Regions from separate parts of the Oceanobacillus sp. FSL K6-2867 genome, predicted to be linked through region 2. Evidence: riboswitches for the same ligand, from Rfam matches in the RefSeq annotation. Region 2 holds a riboswitch; the other holds the start of a gene.
What was found. Region 2 has a riboswitch for glycine ahead of NSQ77_RS02585 (amino acid permease). Riboswitches for the same ligand answer to the same signal wherever they lie in the genome.

Region 1 (7,619 bases), 590 kb from region 2:
CAAGCAGGAATTTAATAGTTTAAAATGGAAATCCGGCAATAATCCTCGCTATATGCAATTTATGACATTTTTAAGAACTATTTAATCGTGAAAACAGCAAATTGTGAACTTTTCTTATAGGAAAGAGAAAAACTTTGAAATATACCGCGTCTACCCATATAATAAAATAGATAGTGAACATTTTTTGGACAGACGGGGGAAGTAAAATGGAGTTTTTAATTATTGCCGTAGTTGTCTTGCTTGCAGTTGGCATATTCCGCTATTATAGACAACGTAATTACTTGAAGGTATTGACAGAGGATCAATTCCGGGAAGGTTATCGGAAAGCTCAATTAATAGATGTGCGAGAGCCTCAAGAATTTGAGAGAGGTCATATTCTTGGAGCAAGAAATATTCCTGTAAGTCAAATGCGTCAACGTTTAGTCGAGATGCGTAAAGATAAACCAGTATATCTTTATTGTCAAAGTGGTACTCGTTCTGCAAGAGCAGCTCAATTACTTCACAAAAAAGGTTATCAGGATATTTATCATTTAAAAGGCGGTTTCAAGAAATGGACCGGTAAAATTAAAATGAAAAATTAAGTTATCAAGACGAACAAAGCAAAATCGTTCCCAAGCATCTATCCTGATGATGGGAACGATTTTTTAATTGATTAACATAAATGCATCCTAGCATACGACACTTAGATAAATTACATATACTCGCTAAATAATATGTCTTTCCAGAAAATAAAAAGTGGAATCTACCAGCTGTTTGGTAAGATTATCACTCTTTATTTTTATTATTCTAATTTAAATTCGTTCAATTAGCCTTCTTTTTGATAACGTAATATTGGCTTACGAGCTGCTCCAGCTTCGTCTAAACGGTTTACTGCTGTATTATGCGGTGCTTCCTGAACAATTTCTGGATTAGTTTTCGCTTCATCAGCAATTTGAAGCATTGCATCGATAAATGTGTCTAATGTTTCTTTAGATTCTGTTTCCGTTGGCTCGATCATCAATGCTTCTTCCACAATTAATGGGAAGTAAACAGTTGGCGGATGGAACTTTAAGTCTAATAGACGCTTTGCAATGTCCATTGTTCTCACGCCAAGTTTCTTCTGTTTGCTTCCAGATAACACAAATTCATGTTTGCAATGTTGTGTAAATGGGAGTTCATATTCTTTTTCAAGACTGCGCATCATGTAGTTTGCATTAAGGACTGCATATTCACTAACTTTCTTCAATCCTTCTGCACCCATTGTACGTATATACGTGTATGCACGCACGTTAATTCCAAAGTTCCCATAGTAACCTTTCACCATACCAATGGATTGTGGACGATCATAGTCAAGTTCATATACACCATCGTTTTTGCGAACAACGGGTTTTGGTAAGTATGGAGCAAGTTCCTCTGATACTCCAATTGGACCTGATCCTGGGCCTCCACCACCGTGTGGGCCAGTAAATGTTTTATGCAGGTTCAAGTGAACCGCGTCAAAGCCCATATCTCCTGGTCGAGTGTAACCCATAATAGCGTTCAAGTTTGCACCGTCATAGTACATTTTTCCACCCACGCTGTGAACTATTTCTGACATTTCAAGAATTTCTGTCTCAAATAATCCTAATGTATTTGGGTTTGTTAACATAAGAGCCGCAGTGTTTTCATTAACAAGCCGTTTTAAGTCCTCAACATCTACTAATCCTTTTTCGTTTGATTTAACTTCAACCGTTTTAAATCCTGCTACTGCCGCAGATGCAGGATTTGTGCCATGTGCTGAGTCAGGGACAATTATCTCATCGCGGTGATAATCACCATTTGCTTCGTGGAATGCTTTAATCATCATGATAGCAGTCCATTCACCTTGGGAACCAGCAGCAGGCTGCAATGTAATTTCATGCATTCCTGTGATTTCTTCCAGATGAACCTGTAAATCAAACATCAATTCCAATGCACCTTGAACTGTTTTCGTATCTTGGTATGGGTGGATATGACTAAATCCGGGAAGTCTGATAACATCTTCGTTAATTACTGGGTTATATTTCATTGTACAGGACCCTAATGGATAAAACCCAGTTTGAACACCGAAGTTACGTTCAGATAAACCGTTATAATGACGCATTAGTTCTAATTCGTCCACTTCAGGAAGTTCTGCATCCGTCTTACGAATATATATATCATCTAACTCTTCTTCTAGTTTAACTTCCGGAACATCAAGTGCTGGCAGGTTATAGCTTGATCTGCCTTCTTTACTGCGTTCAAAAATTAAAGGAAAGTTTTCATTAGCCATTGATATCCCCCATTTCTTTTACAAAAGCATCAATTTCTTCTTTTGTGCGGATTTCAGTTGTTGCAATCAGCATGTGATTTTCTAACTCTGGATATGCTTTGCCAAGATCAAACCCGCCGATAAATCCTTTTTCAAATAAATCATCATTTACATCAGATACTGGTTTGGAAAGTTTAATTACAAACTCATTGAAAAATGACCCATTAAATACGGCTGGCAGGTTAGCCTCTTCTAACTTTTGCTTTGTATATCTTGCCTTTTGCATATTTAATTTAGCCATCTCTTTAACACCGTGTTTACCAAGAGAACTCATCGCAACCGAGCTTGCTACTGCGTTTAATGCTTGGTTTGAAGTGATGTTTGATGTCGCTTTTTCACGTCTAATATGCTGTTCTCTCGTTTGCAGCGTTAGAACGTAACCGCGTTTACCATCTTTGTCTGTTGTTTCACCAACTAAACGTCCAGGTACTTTACGCATTAATTTCTTCGTAGTTGCAAAGTAACCACAGTGCGGTCCACCAAATTGTGCAGGGATTCCAAAGACTTGTGTATCTCCGACAACAATATCTGCCCCGAATTCCCCTGGAGGAGTCAAAAATCCAAGTGAAAGTGGGTTACTTGAAACAATAAACATTGTTTTCTTTTGTTGTTTAATTAGCTCATTAATTTTTTCAAGAGGCTCGATTTGACCAAAAAAGTTAGGATATTGAACAAGAACCGCAGCAGTATCTTCATCAAGCTCTTTTTCTAATTGATCTAAATCAGTAAGACCATTTTTATAATGTATCTCAACGATTTCAAGTTTTTTCCCGTTTGCAGCCGTCTCAACAAGTTGACGGTACTCCGGATGAACAGCAGCTGAAATAAGAACCTTCTTCTTCTTTGTATGTTCTACACTTAAGTTTACAGATTCTACCACTGCAGTTGCACCATCATATAAAGAAGAATTTACTACAGGCATTCCAGTTAATTCAGAAACCATGGACTGGAATTCAAAAATAGCTTGTAATTCACCTTGGGAGATTTCCGGTTGATAAGGAGTGTAGGCTGTATAAAATTCTTGTCTGGAAATGACATGATCAACTACCGATGGAATAAAGTGATCATAAACGCCAGCTCCTAAAAATGAACGATATTCTGTTAAATTTGCATTTTTGCTTGCCATTTCTGTTAGCTCTTTTTTCAACTCATATTCACTTACTGGCTTTTTAAGGTTTAATTCCTTGTCCAATCTAACTTCTTTCGGAATATCAGAAAATAGTTCTTCTGTGGATGATACACCGATTTTATCTAACATTTCTTTTTTATCGGTTTCGGTCATAGGTAAATAACGAAATTCCATTATGCTGCCCCCTATTTTTCTCGTTTATAAAATGGTGTCTTTACAATAATTGCTTTTAGTTTGCGCTTTCGAACTTGGATTTCTAACTCTGTACCTTCAATTGCAAGTTTGGAATCGATAAGTGCCATACCGATATTTTTGTTTAATGTTGGGGATTGTGTACCAGATGTTACAAACCCAACAGCTTCTTCATCCTTCAATATCGTATATCCATGGCGCGGAATGCCTTTATCGACCATTTCAATTCCTACTAACTTTCTTGTCGTTCCATTTTCTGCTTGCTCTTTCAGTACAGGCTTCCCTATAAAATCTGCTTCTTTACCTACTTTTACAGCAAATGAAAGCCCTGCTTCAATTGGGCTGATATCCTTTGATAATTCCTGTCCATATAATGGAAGTCCAGCTTCAAAACGAAGTGTGTCACGGGCGCCAAGTCCAATTGGCTCAATCCCTTTGTCTTTACCTGACTCAAGCAGTCGATTCCACAGAGCAGGACCTTCAGATTTATGGATATAGATTTCAAATCCATCTTCACCAGTATAGCCTGTACGCGAAACAATTGCAGTATGTTCTGAACTTTCAAGCGATACATTCGCATTAAATCTGAAAAATTTAATTTCCGATAGATTCGTATCTGTAAGCTGTTGTAATATTTCCTCTGAATACGGGCCCTGTAATGCAAACTGCACATATTCATCAGAGGTATTATTAATCGTTAACTCCTCATCAGAATATGTATTATGCTCAATCAGCCATTCGTAATCTTTTTCTGTATTCGCCGCATTCACTACCAATAAATAGTCGTTTTCTGCTAGCATATAAATAATTAAATCATCGACTGTTCCACCGTTTTCATAACACATAATCGTATATTGCGCCCGGTTTGGAACTAGTTTGGATACATCATTTGTCATAACATATTGCAGAAATTCCAAGCTCTTTGGGCCTTTTACAGCTATTTCCCCCATATGAGACACATCAAATAAACCTGCTTTTGTTCTAGTTGCTTCATGTTCCTGTTTAATACCGGTAAATTGGACTGGTAAATCCCAGCCTCCAAAATCAATTGTTTTCGCCCCGTATTTTTCATATTCTGAAAAAACAGGTGTTCTTTTCAACTCGCTCATACCATCCACTCCTCCTAATAGTTGTTGAAAAAGTGCACAAAAATAGAGATTCCTTCCTAACCGAAGAAATCTCTGTCCTTAAACCAGAAAGTTGCATACTTATACAAACACTTAAAAGGTTGTATAAATATTTGCTTCGTGGGTGGTTTACTAAGCTCAGTAAACACTCTCCAGAGTTGCGTCCTACAAGAGTCTTTTTGCCTGAGAGATTCGCTCTTAACTTGCTCCTTCGGCGTTACATACTGTAAGCTCTCCCCTTGTAATCATCCGCTAATGAAAAATTTATATTTGGTTATACTATGTATCAGTATCTAAGAGGTTGCACTGCAAGGAATTCTATTTCACTTTGAATTATAACATATCAAAAAGCAAAATTATAGTGAAATCCAAATTTTAATAACAGGATGTGTGATTAACATATGGATTCTATTGAACTACAAAAAGATTCAGCCTTTATTAATGATTTAGAAACAATAATCAATAAGGATGGCCCATTCTCTAGTTGGGAACTCTTTTCGATGGCATTTCAAGCTGAGTTAACAACAAGCTCCCCTTCCTTCAGCGGGTTACGTGCGCTTGAATATCTTCCGCATGTTGACTTTTTAGATCATCAAATCGCTGTTGCTGAACAAGCGGTAGAAGAGATGCATGGTCGAGCAATCTTAGCAGATGAAGTTGGTTTAGGAAAAACCATTGAGGCTGGACTCATTTTAAAAGAATATATGATTCGAGGCTTGGTAAAAAATGCACTTATTCTTGTTCCCGCATCTCTCGTTAACCAATGGGTCAGGGAATTGAATGAAAAATTTTATATTCCAGCTGTTGCCCATCGGAAGAATTATAGTTGGAAAGACAATCCGATAATTATTTCCTCACTTGATACAGCAAAGCGTTCTGCAAACCAGGAAGAGATAATTAATACGGAGTATGACTTTATTCTTGTTGATGAGGCTCATAAGCTTAAAAATCATAAAACGAAAAACTATCAATTTGTACGAGCAATCAAGAAGAAATATTGCCTGCTTTTAACAGCTACGCCAGTACAGAATCGGTTAATTGAGATTTTTAATCTTATTACCATTCTTCGTCCTGGTCATCTAGGAAATTATGATTCCTTCATCGAAAGATATGGTAAAGATCGAAGCAAGTTAGAACAGGATCCTTATTTAAAGCAGTTGATCCAAAAAGTAATGATTCGAAATACGAGAAAAGCAACGAAGCTTACCGAATCAAAACGTAAGATTGAAACATTATGGATTGACTTTCCAGAAAAAGCTCGTGAACTTTATGATGATCTTGTCAATACACCAATTGCATTTTCAACGTTTTCGAAAATTACGTACTTGCGTGAAATATGCTCATCAAGAGAAGCATGTTATATGTCATTATCAAAAATTAGTGAAAAGGAAAATAATGCTGCCATCTTAAAACCACTGCTTAACAAAATCGAGGAGCTTCCACACCACGTAAAAGCCGAAAAAGTTGTAGAGCTAATTAAATCAATAGGTGATGAAAAAGTCATTATTTTTACCGAATATCGAGCAACTCAATTTTATTTACAATGGTATTTACAGCAGCATGGCATTTCTTCCGTACCTTTCCGCGGCGGATTTAAACGCGGAAAAAAAGACTGGATGAAACAACTATTTAAGGACCATGCCCAGGTTTTGATAGCTACTGAGGCAGGTGGAGAAGGTATTAACCTTCAGTTTTGCAGCCATCTGATTAATTACGATCTTCCATGGAATCCAATGCGACTTGAACAACGAATTGGACGAATACACCGTTTTGGACAAGAAAAGGATGTGCATATCTATAATCTTGTTATTCGAAACACGATTGAAGAACACATTCTGACATTATTATACGAGAAAATTAACCTATTTGAAAAAGTAATCGGAAATCTGGATGATATTTTAGCTGAACTGAACATCTCAAGTATCGAATCAGAAGTGGAATCCATCTATAATGAGTCCACCTCAGCCGGTGAGGTACGAATAAAATTGAATAACCTTTCGTCCGTTATTCAGGGATCAAAATCAACAGCAGAAACGGAGGAGAGACTTTATGGCAATTACTAATTTAAATGAATTTTTAACAGATTACTTTTCCGCAAAAGATTGCGACATTATCTCAAATCAAGATGGCGTATTACAAGTCCAGTTAAATGAACAAATGGATCGCGAGCTAATGAATCGTCCATTTTACTGGCACTATATTAAAAAAATAGGCCGTACTGGAGATCCTATGCAGCTTACGTTGATAACTAATCCGAAAAAACGTGATACACAAGGAGAATGGATTCACTTTGGCAGTCCTCGGCTGCAGCAAATTATGAATCATTTAAAGGAAAAAGAAAAATTTACGAAGCTTTTTCAATCTATGGATGTGACAGAAAAAACACCTTTACATCCGTGGTTAGTCGTTAATTTTAAAATCAGCTATCAAGGCCAGCATAAAAAGGATGAAATCATTTCAATTGGTTTGCATTTGGTTAACGGGATGATGAAGTTAGATATGATGAATCTGTTGTCGAAGTTTTCACTGCAAACAACGATTTCCGATTATTGCTTTACCCTCTCTCCCATAATCAAAATTAAAAGTGGTTATCTGCGTTTAGAGGCAGTTTTGTCAAACTATATTGAAGAACAGGAACATACGTGGGCTGAGAAATCAGCAGAACGGTTGCAAGAAGAAATTCAAACACTAAAACATTTTTATCAAGACAACACAGACAATGAGCAAATGAAAAAGGAACAGGATGAATTAATGAAACGTTATCAGCCGAAAATAACAATGAACATAATTAATGGAGGCATCGTGTATTTGCAACAGCAAGCGCTATAAAATAAAGAATAGCAGGTTAAGTTATCTGCTATTC
Region 2 (7,619 bases):
AGAAGTTCTCGATGCAAGAGAACCTATCGAGGGTTTACATAAAGGATACTATTTATCCGCTGAGCAACAGAATTTTGTTGAATCTATGAGAAATGACGAGTTAACAAATCTTCAGGATTTTAGCGATAAATTTTATTCTTTTGATGAGGATACTCAAAGGGATACTTTCAATCGTTTTCTGTATGGCGAGCAATTTGCTTTGGAAGGTGTGGTCGTAAAAAGCAGTCCGGAATTAGTTATTTATGGAGATGAAAATTATAACAATGAAAATTGGGAAAGTATCCAATCGGAGCATACGCAAATGCTGCCTTATATAGTGGAAGCTGAGAATGTATATGTAATGACTGCATCGGAGCAAAAAAGATTCGAGCGTGGAGATCCGATTACAGTTAGAGGAACAATTTTTCAACAAGGCAGTATGGACGAAGAAAAACATTGGAAACTCTTTAATGTATTTATTTTGGAATAATCTCAAACATAAAATCGAAACTGATTTTTTTGTCAACCAGCGCTTTAATTAAAAAAGGAGCTGCGGTGTTTGTTCCTTGTTTATTATGTTAAGTGGCAGGATTGTTGAAGAAGATATAGGAGGGGTAGAAATTTTTTCCGATGTAGAACTCAAGTTAAAGAAAAAAAATAAATTGTTGTTTTCACGTGACAGTCATTGCTTACAAGACTTGATAAAATTAATTCAATTACAAAGCCATCGAACTCTTGTAATGTGGCCATTGGATTGTGCAAAACTACCTTTGACACAATTTGAGACAAAGTATCCCAGCGAACAGAGACCCAGAACCTGTTTAGAACTTTGTGAGGCATGGGCAAGAGGCAAAATTAAAATGCCCATGGCAAAACAAGCTATTTTAGGTTCGCATGCAGTTGCAAAGGAAATTAATGACAATGAGTACGGTGCTTTATGCCAAGCAATTGGTCATGCTGGTGCTACTGTTCATGTAGAAACTCATGCTTTGGGGCTGCCTATCTATGAATTGACGGCAATTGTTCGAAAAGCAGATGATTTTAAAGAACCAGTAAGTAAAAAGATAGATTACTATTACAAACAATTGCAATACTGGCAAGAAAATACTGATAAGCTTGAACTTGAATGGGCAAATTTTTTGTTAGATGACACTAAGCCTAATAAGGAATACCTGCTAAGTAAAAAAAGTAAGTCAAAGTAATAGTGAGCAATATTTCCTTATGCCATTATCGAGTGTGATAGTTAAACAAGGTGATCATTAAATTTGATCGCCCTTTTCTATTTTTTGGAAGTAAGTATCAGCTGTTGTTTTGATCGATTTATGGCCGAGAGGAACCAACAAACTGAGTTTTAAATATTCCCACCTGTGTTTCAACACATAATATAATCGCTTTATTTTGATTTTAAGTTTAATGAAATTCCTTGGATTATTCCAATAATATGTTATAATAAAATTTCTATTGTTACTACAATTAAATATATTATACAACAACATGATTTGCGGATGATTGTATTGGGAGAGAGCGAAGCATATCGCCACCGAAGGAGCAAGTTCCAAAAAAACCATTGGAATTAATCTCTCAGGTAAAAGCACCAATACAGGACGCTACTCTGGAGAGTGCAATTTATGCCACCAAAGGGGACCCTCTATTATAGAAGGATAAACTTTCAGGTAAAAGGACAGAGAATGGAAATAATATAGCCCTTCTCTATCCTTTTTTATTTAAATGGGGGATCTTTCAGTTATATCATTTAAAATGATGTTCTATAAAAGACCACTAAATTAAATAATAATTAACAAAAAAGTTGAGAGAAGGGAATTATATGCAAGAACAAAAATTAGATAGGGGCTTAAAAAACAGACATGTACAACTGATAGCTATTGGTGGAGCAATTGGTACGGGACTATTTCTAGGTGCGGGAAAATCAATACATTTAGCAGGACCATCCATATTATTCGCATACTTGATCACAGGTGTCGTTCTCTTTTTAATCATGCGTGCACTTGGAGAATTGCTGCTAAGTAATTTAAACTATCACTCGTTTGTTGACTTTGTTAGAGACTATTTAGGTGAAATGGCAGCATTTTTAACTGGCTGGACATATTGGTTTTGTTGGATTTCTATTGCAATGGCTGATTTAACAGCAGTTGGTCTCTATACTCAGTATTGGTTTCCAACTATACCACAATGGATGCCAGGATTAATTGCACTTGTTATTTTATTATGTATGAACTTGGCCACCGTAAAACTGTTTGGAGAAATGGAATTCTGGTTTGCATTAATTAAAGTCCTCGCAATTTTAGCCTTAATTGTAACTGGTATTGTTATGATTATTAGTGGTTTTTCTACGGATTCAGGTGGAGCCAGTTTCACGAATCTATGGAGCCACGGTGGCATGTTTCCAAATGGTGTAAATGGTTTCATCCTTTCGTTTCAGATGGTCGTATTTGCGTTTGTTGGTATCGAACTTGTAGGACTTACAGCTGGTGAAACAGAAAACCCAGAGAAAGTTATACCTAAAGCGATTAATAATATTCCTATTCGAATTATTATTTTCTATATTGGTGCACTTCTTGTCATTATGAGTGTGTATCCGTGGACGGCTATCAACCCAACTGAGAGCCCATTTGTCCAAGTCTTTACGGTAGTTGGTATTGTGGGAGCTGCTGGCATTATCAATTTTGTCGTTCTAACTTCTGCTGCTTCAGCATGTAATAGTGCTATCTTCAGTACAAGCCGGATGGTATATTCACTCGCCAAAGAGAAAAACGCACCCGAAAAGTTTGCCAAGCTTGATAAACGGAAGGTTCCTTCCAATGCATTATTCTTTTCGGCTGCAGTTGTTTTAATTTCTGTCGCATTAAACTATATAATGCCAGAAGGAGTATTTACACTCGTTACAAGTATTTCTACAGTATGTTTTATATTTATTTGGGGGATTACGGTCATCAGTCATTTAAAATACCGTAAAACAAGACCTGATCTCGCAAAAGTGAACAAATTTAAGATGCCGTTTTATCCATTTGCAAATTACTTAATCCTTGCTTTCCTGACATTCGTTCTTGTTGTGCTTGCAATTGCGGAAGATACACGTGTTTCTTTAATGATAACTCCCGTTTGGTTTATTGCTCTAATTGTGATTTACAAGGCACGCAAAAAAATTATGACTCATAAAGATAAACAAATCGAGGAAGAATTAATCGAGGATGAGGTTAAGAGGGGATAATAATCTATTTGTGAAGCCGTGGTTCATCATTTAATCGCAGTTTTATGATTAACGTTTCAAATGGGTTATAATTGAAGAAATAAATCAATAATACTATTAGGATAATATGAAACCCCGCTACAGTAAAATTGTAGCGGTTTTTTTGTGTGCGCTCTGCAACTTGTTTGATAGAAACCTATTAAGAACAACTTAAATCAAGTTTATTTTCAAGTAGTCAGAAATAAAGGAGCAGCTGGGGTGAATGGTATGAGATACTCAGCAACAGTGTTAATCAATATCTTTATCGATCCCATAATTTAAATTTGCTACAGTAACTTTTAACTGCTCAATAAATACACGTGCAGCAGCACTCATGTATTTATCCCTTCTATAGATAACCCCCACTTGCTGAGCAAGATTAAAATTTAGAATCGGAATGCATTTTACCTTGTTATTGTTTAAGTTTTCCAAGTAGGGTTTAGGCAATATCGTTACCCCTATACCTTCTCCTACCATGTTAATTAATGATTCCATAGTTGTTATTTCAAAGACTGGTTTAGGTAGAAATCCTAAATTATGACAAGCTTTGTTGATAAGTTTCCTTACATAGTAATCTTCAGGAAGTAATATGGATGGTGTTGTCTGCAAAACTTCTAATGATAGACTTTCATTGTCCTCAAGTGGATGCCCCTTTGGTACCGCGAAGGCCATCTCTTCTATATATAAAGGAATTGTTTCTAGTTCATCACTTTGATCTTTCATCCCTAGAAAAACAATACCTAAGTCCAACTTATTTTCTAACAAGCTTTGCCAAATGGTTGCCGTACGTAATCCAATTACGGATATTTTAATTGCAGGGTACAGGCGATGAAAGTTAAGTAATGTCGCTGGAATAAGATAGTTTTCTACTGTTAACAATGTTCCGACCGAAATATTGCCTTTTTGTATCCCTTTTAATTCCTTTATAGCGGTTTGAGCTTGTTCTAGTTCGTGAAAAATATTCCAAGTAGACTTAAGAAGCAACTTTCCTGATTCTGTAAGTGCTGTCTTTTTACCAATTCGATCGAATAAAGGTGTTCCAATCTCGTGTTCTAATAAACGAATTTGCTGGCTTAAAGATGGTTGGGAAATTCCAACCTTTTCCGCTGCCCTGGTAAAGTGAAGCTCTTGGCACACCGAAAGAAAATATTCAAGTTGTCTTAATTCCATTTGAAGCCCCCTCAGATTTTTTTGATAAAATATTCAACATTATATGGGAAAAGGATTTGCTGTCTTTGTCTATATGAAGTCTATAAAAAGCCAATTTACTATCGTATGCATTATATCATAGTTTTAACCTATCGTTATTATATAAATAATTGAATTGATTTATGGTTTTAAAGAATCTAAACTATTATTTAATACAGAAAATTTAATAAAGTATATTGCCTTTTAACTACTTTCTGATTCACCTCTGCCAATATATGTTCATAGTCAAAATCATATTGCGAATTTTGGTATTAGTCAATTCGTAGAGGGGGTGATGCTATTAGACTTGGCGGAGATATACTGGAGATCAACAAAGCTTTATAAAAATTTAGGAGGTTATCAAAATGAGCGACAAAAGAACAGATATCATCAACTATAGTAAATTCCTGCAAGAAAGTACGAAACCTATGATTAGAGCGTGTTCCTGGAAATGGAAAGATATTTATCCTTTATTAGAAGAGTCAGTATCAGAAGATTTTCTTGAAGCTGGACGTGGAACACTTGCACTCACTCATAAGGATGTAGAAAGTCAGCATGGTACATTAGGAGCTTCACCAACAATGAATGTTGTTGTACAAATGTTTAAACCTGGTGAGCATAACGAAGGCCATCGTCATACGAATGTAGCTCTTAATTTGGTGTTTCAGGGAGAAGGCTATAGTATTGTTGACGGTGAGAAGATTTATTGGGAAAAAGGTGATTTATTCCTGGCACCTCCTTGGTCTGCACATGAACATTGCAACACCTCAGATACAGAGGATGCTATTTTATTTACCTTTCAGGATGTTCCTGTCCATACTACAATGGGTACATGGTTTTTAGCAGATCCAATTGACAGTCCAGCTAAGCATTTAATAAAACAGAAAGCAGAAAAAGATAAAAAGTAAAGAGTTTCTGCTGTAATCTATTACACATACCTGACATAAGATTGTACGGATTCGTGTGCACCTGGGGCTGAGTCTCGCACCATTTCCATATAGTAGGTCCGAAATATAAAATTGTAAAATAATTGCACTGTATGATGGTAATTTTTCAATCTCTTAAGTAGTTCAATATTGAGTTATTGAGTAAATAATTGGAGGATATAATTGATGAAAATTTTAAACGTTGCTATTCCAACCCCGTTTCATGATGATGAAAGTTTAAATCTGGAAGGCTTTACACCTATTGTTGAACATATGAAAGATAATGGTATAGAGTCACTGCTTATATCTGGCAGTACCGGTGAACAAAACTCAATGAGTATTGACGAACGATTACAGATCATTGATTACTTTAACCAGCAAAATTTTGAAGGTATAGAGCTTATGTTTGGTGTTGCAGCTACGAGAACGAATGATGCTCTTAGACTTGTTCAGGCACTTGAGGATTCGGTTTTTGATGCAATTTTACTGCAGTTCCCGCTCTATATTCAACCAACACAACAACAAGCGATTGCTTATGTTAATGAATTATTAGGGCATACCACCAAGAAAGTTGTGCTCTATAATAACCCTGGCCGAACCGGTTTTAATTTAAGTGCAGAATCTCTTAAAGAGCTTATCAGTCAACAACATGCGAACTTGATTGGACTTAAAGAAGAATACAATGTAAGGCGTCATAAAAATACAAAATTACCTGATGGTTTCATTATGTTTGCTGGAGGAGATGTTGATCTTATAGAAAAAATCCTCGGCGGCTGTAATGGGCTTTCCAGTATGGTAGGAAATGTCTATCCTAAAGAAATCAAGCAAATATTAAATGATCTATTAATGAAAAAACCAGTAGATGTTCATAAAACAAACCAACTAATTGATGAAGTTACACATTATCAAACTGTGATGAATATAAAAAGTCATTATAATTCACTCGGTATAAAAGCAGGACCTTGTCGATCACCAATTAATTAGTATTTAATATACCGAGTAATAATGTTTAATTGTAAGTGTAAACTAGTCCGCAAATTGGCTGTTTAAGCTTATGGTTTTAGGCTGAATTTATTGGTTTGAAGATTTTATTTGTCTTTTTTATAATTAGTCAGTAATTTTTTTCTTTATTAGACAAATCTTTGATGCCCTAGCTGTACTATAAGCTTGATAAAATATAGATAAGGTCATAACCAAAGTTGAGATGGAAGTTTCTATATGGATACATGTATGAAACCCTCGCTGTCGTATAATTGATATACTCTCCCATAAACTGCCAGATTTTTATTTTTTAATCCGTCTAATAAAAAGGGAATATAGCATAAATATAGCGAGGGTTTTTAATTTTTTGGGGTTAGAAATCTTTTATTTATAGGGACGCAATTTAAACTAGAATTTGCAGGAAGGCTTTTTTGAATCTTTATTCGACATTTGGATTATTTATTATCTAGCCCTCAATCAACTTGCTGGCATTTAAATAACCAGCACCTTGAATATGTGGGGATTGTCCCAAATCGTCGCATGCATTTAAAAGTTTTTCTTTAACTTGATCTGGCGTAAGATTTGGATCATTTTGTAGCAATTGTGCAATTACACCTGCGCATATTGGCGTGGCCATTGACGTTCCGGATAACGACATATAGTGAGTGTCCACACGTGCTGCTTTATTGGTTTTATCAAGGAAAGATCTGGGAGCACGTAAAGAAATAATATCGACTCCTGGTGTTAACAAATCTGGCTTAATAAGCCCATCAATCGTCGGACCTCTGCTTGAAAAATCAGCTACTGAATCATCAGACCGGTCAGCAGTATTATTGTCATCAGCTGCACCGACTGTAATCACCTTTCGACTTATACCTGGGCTTGCGATGGTTTGTTCTCCGGGTCCGGAGTTGCCAGCAGCTACACAAACAACCATTCCGTTATCCCAAGCTATTTCAACCGCATTTACGACAGGGTCATCTTCGGCAGGTGCAACAGCATCCGAACCGAGTGAAAGGGAAAGAATATCAATATTATATTCGGACTGATGCTGGATACACCATTCAATCCCTTCAATAACAGTTGATAATGAACCAGCCCCCATTTTATCCAGTACTTTAACACCAACTAAATTAGCTTGTGATGCTGGAGCCTCATATTGGCCATTTGATAACAAGCCATTGCCTGCCGCATCTCCTGCACAATGGGTTCCATGACCGTTATCATCATAGGGATCAGATTTGCCATTAACCAAATCCTTAAAACCAATAATGCGATCTTGTAAATCTTCATGTGGA

Region 1: linked by a shared signal. The riboswitch ahead of gcvT (glycine cleavage system aminomethyltransferase GcvT) and the one ahead of NSQ77_RS02585 (amino acid permease) in region 2 are both predicted to bind glycine.

What each region holds. Positions count from the first base shown of each region.
Region 1 is NZ_CP150144.1:4,370,084-4,377,702, forward strand. It holds gene NSQ77_RS21275 (rhodanese-like domain-containing protein) at 207-581, shown strand; gene gcvPB (aminomethyl-transferring glycine dehydrogenase subunit GcvPB) at 806-2,269, opposite strand; gene gcvPA (aminomethyl-transferring glycine dehydrogenase subunit GcvPA) at 2,262-3,611, opposite strand; gene gcvT (glycine cleavage system aminomethyltransferase GcvT) at 3,623-4,738, opposite strand; glycine riboswitch at 4,918-5,005, opposite strand; gene NSQ77_RS21295 (SNF2-related protein) at 5,158-6,819, shown strand; gene NSQ77_RS21300 (YqhG family protein) at 6,806-7,585, shown strand; gene NSQ77_RS21305 (YqzE family protein) at 7,607-7,619, opposite strand, start outside.
Region 2 is NZ_CP150144.1:559,919-567,537, reverse strand. It holds gene NSQ77_RS02595 (hypothetical protein) at 1-469, shown strand, start outside; gene NSQ77_RS02590 (putative immunity protein) at 555-1,181, shown strand; glycine riboswitch at 1,485-1,586, shown strand; gene NSQ77_RS02585 (amino acid permease) at 1,805-3,208, shown strand; gene NSQ77_RS02580 (LysR family transcriptional regulator) at 3,476-4,396, opposite strand; gene NSQ77_RS02575 (cupin domain-containing protein) at 4,780-5,322, shown strand; gene NSQ77_RS02570 (dihydrodipicolinate synthase family protein) at 5,527-6,324, shown strand; gene NSQ77_RS02565 (S8 family peptidase) at 6,788-7,619, opposite strand, start outside.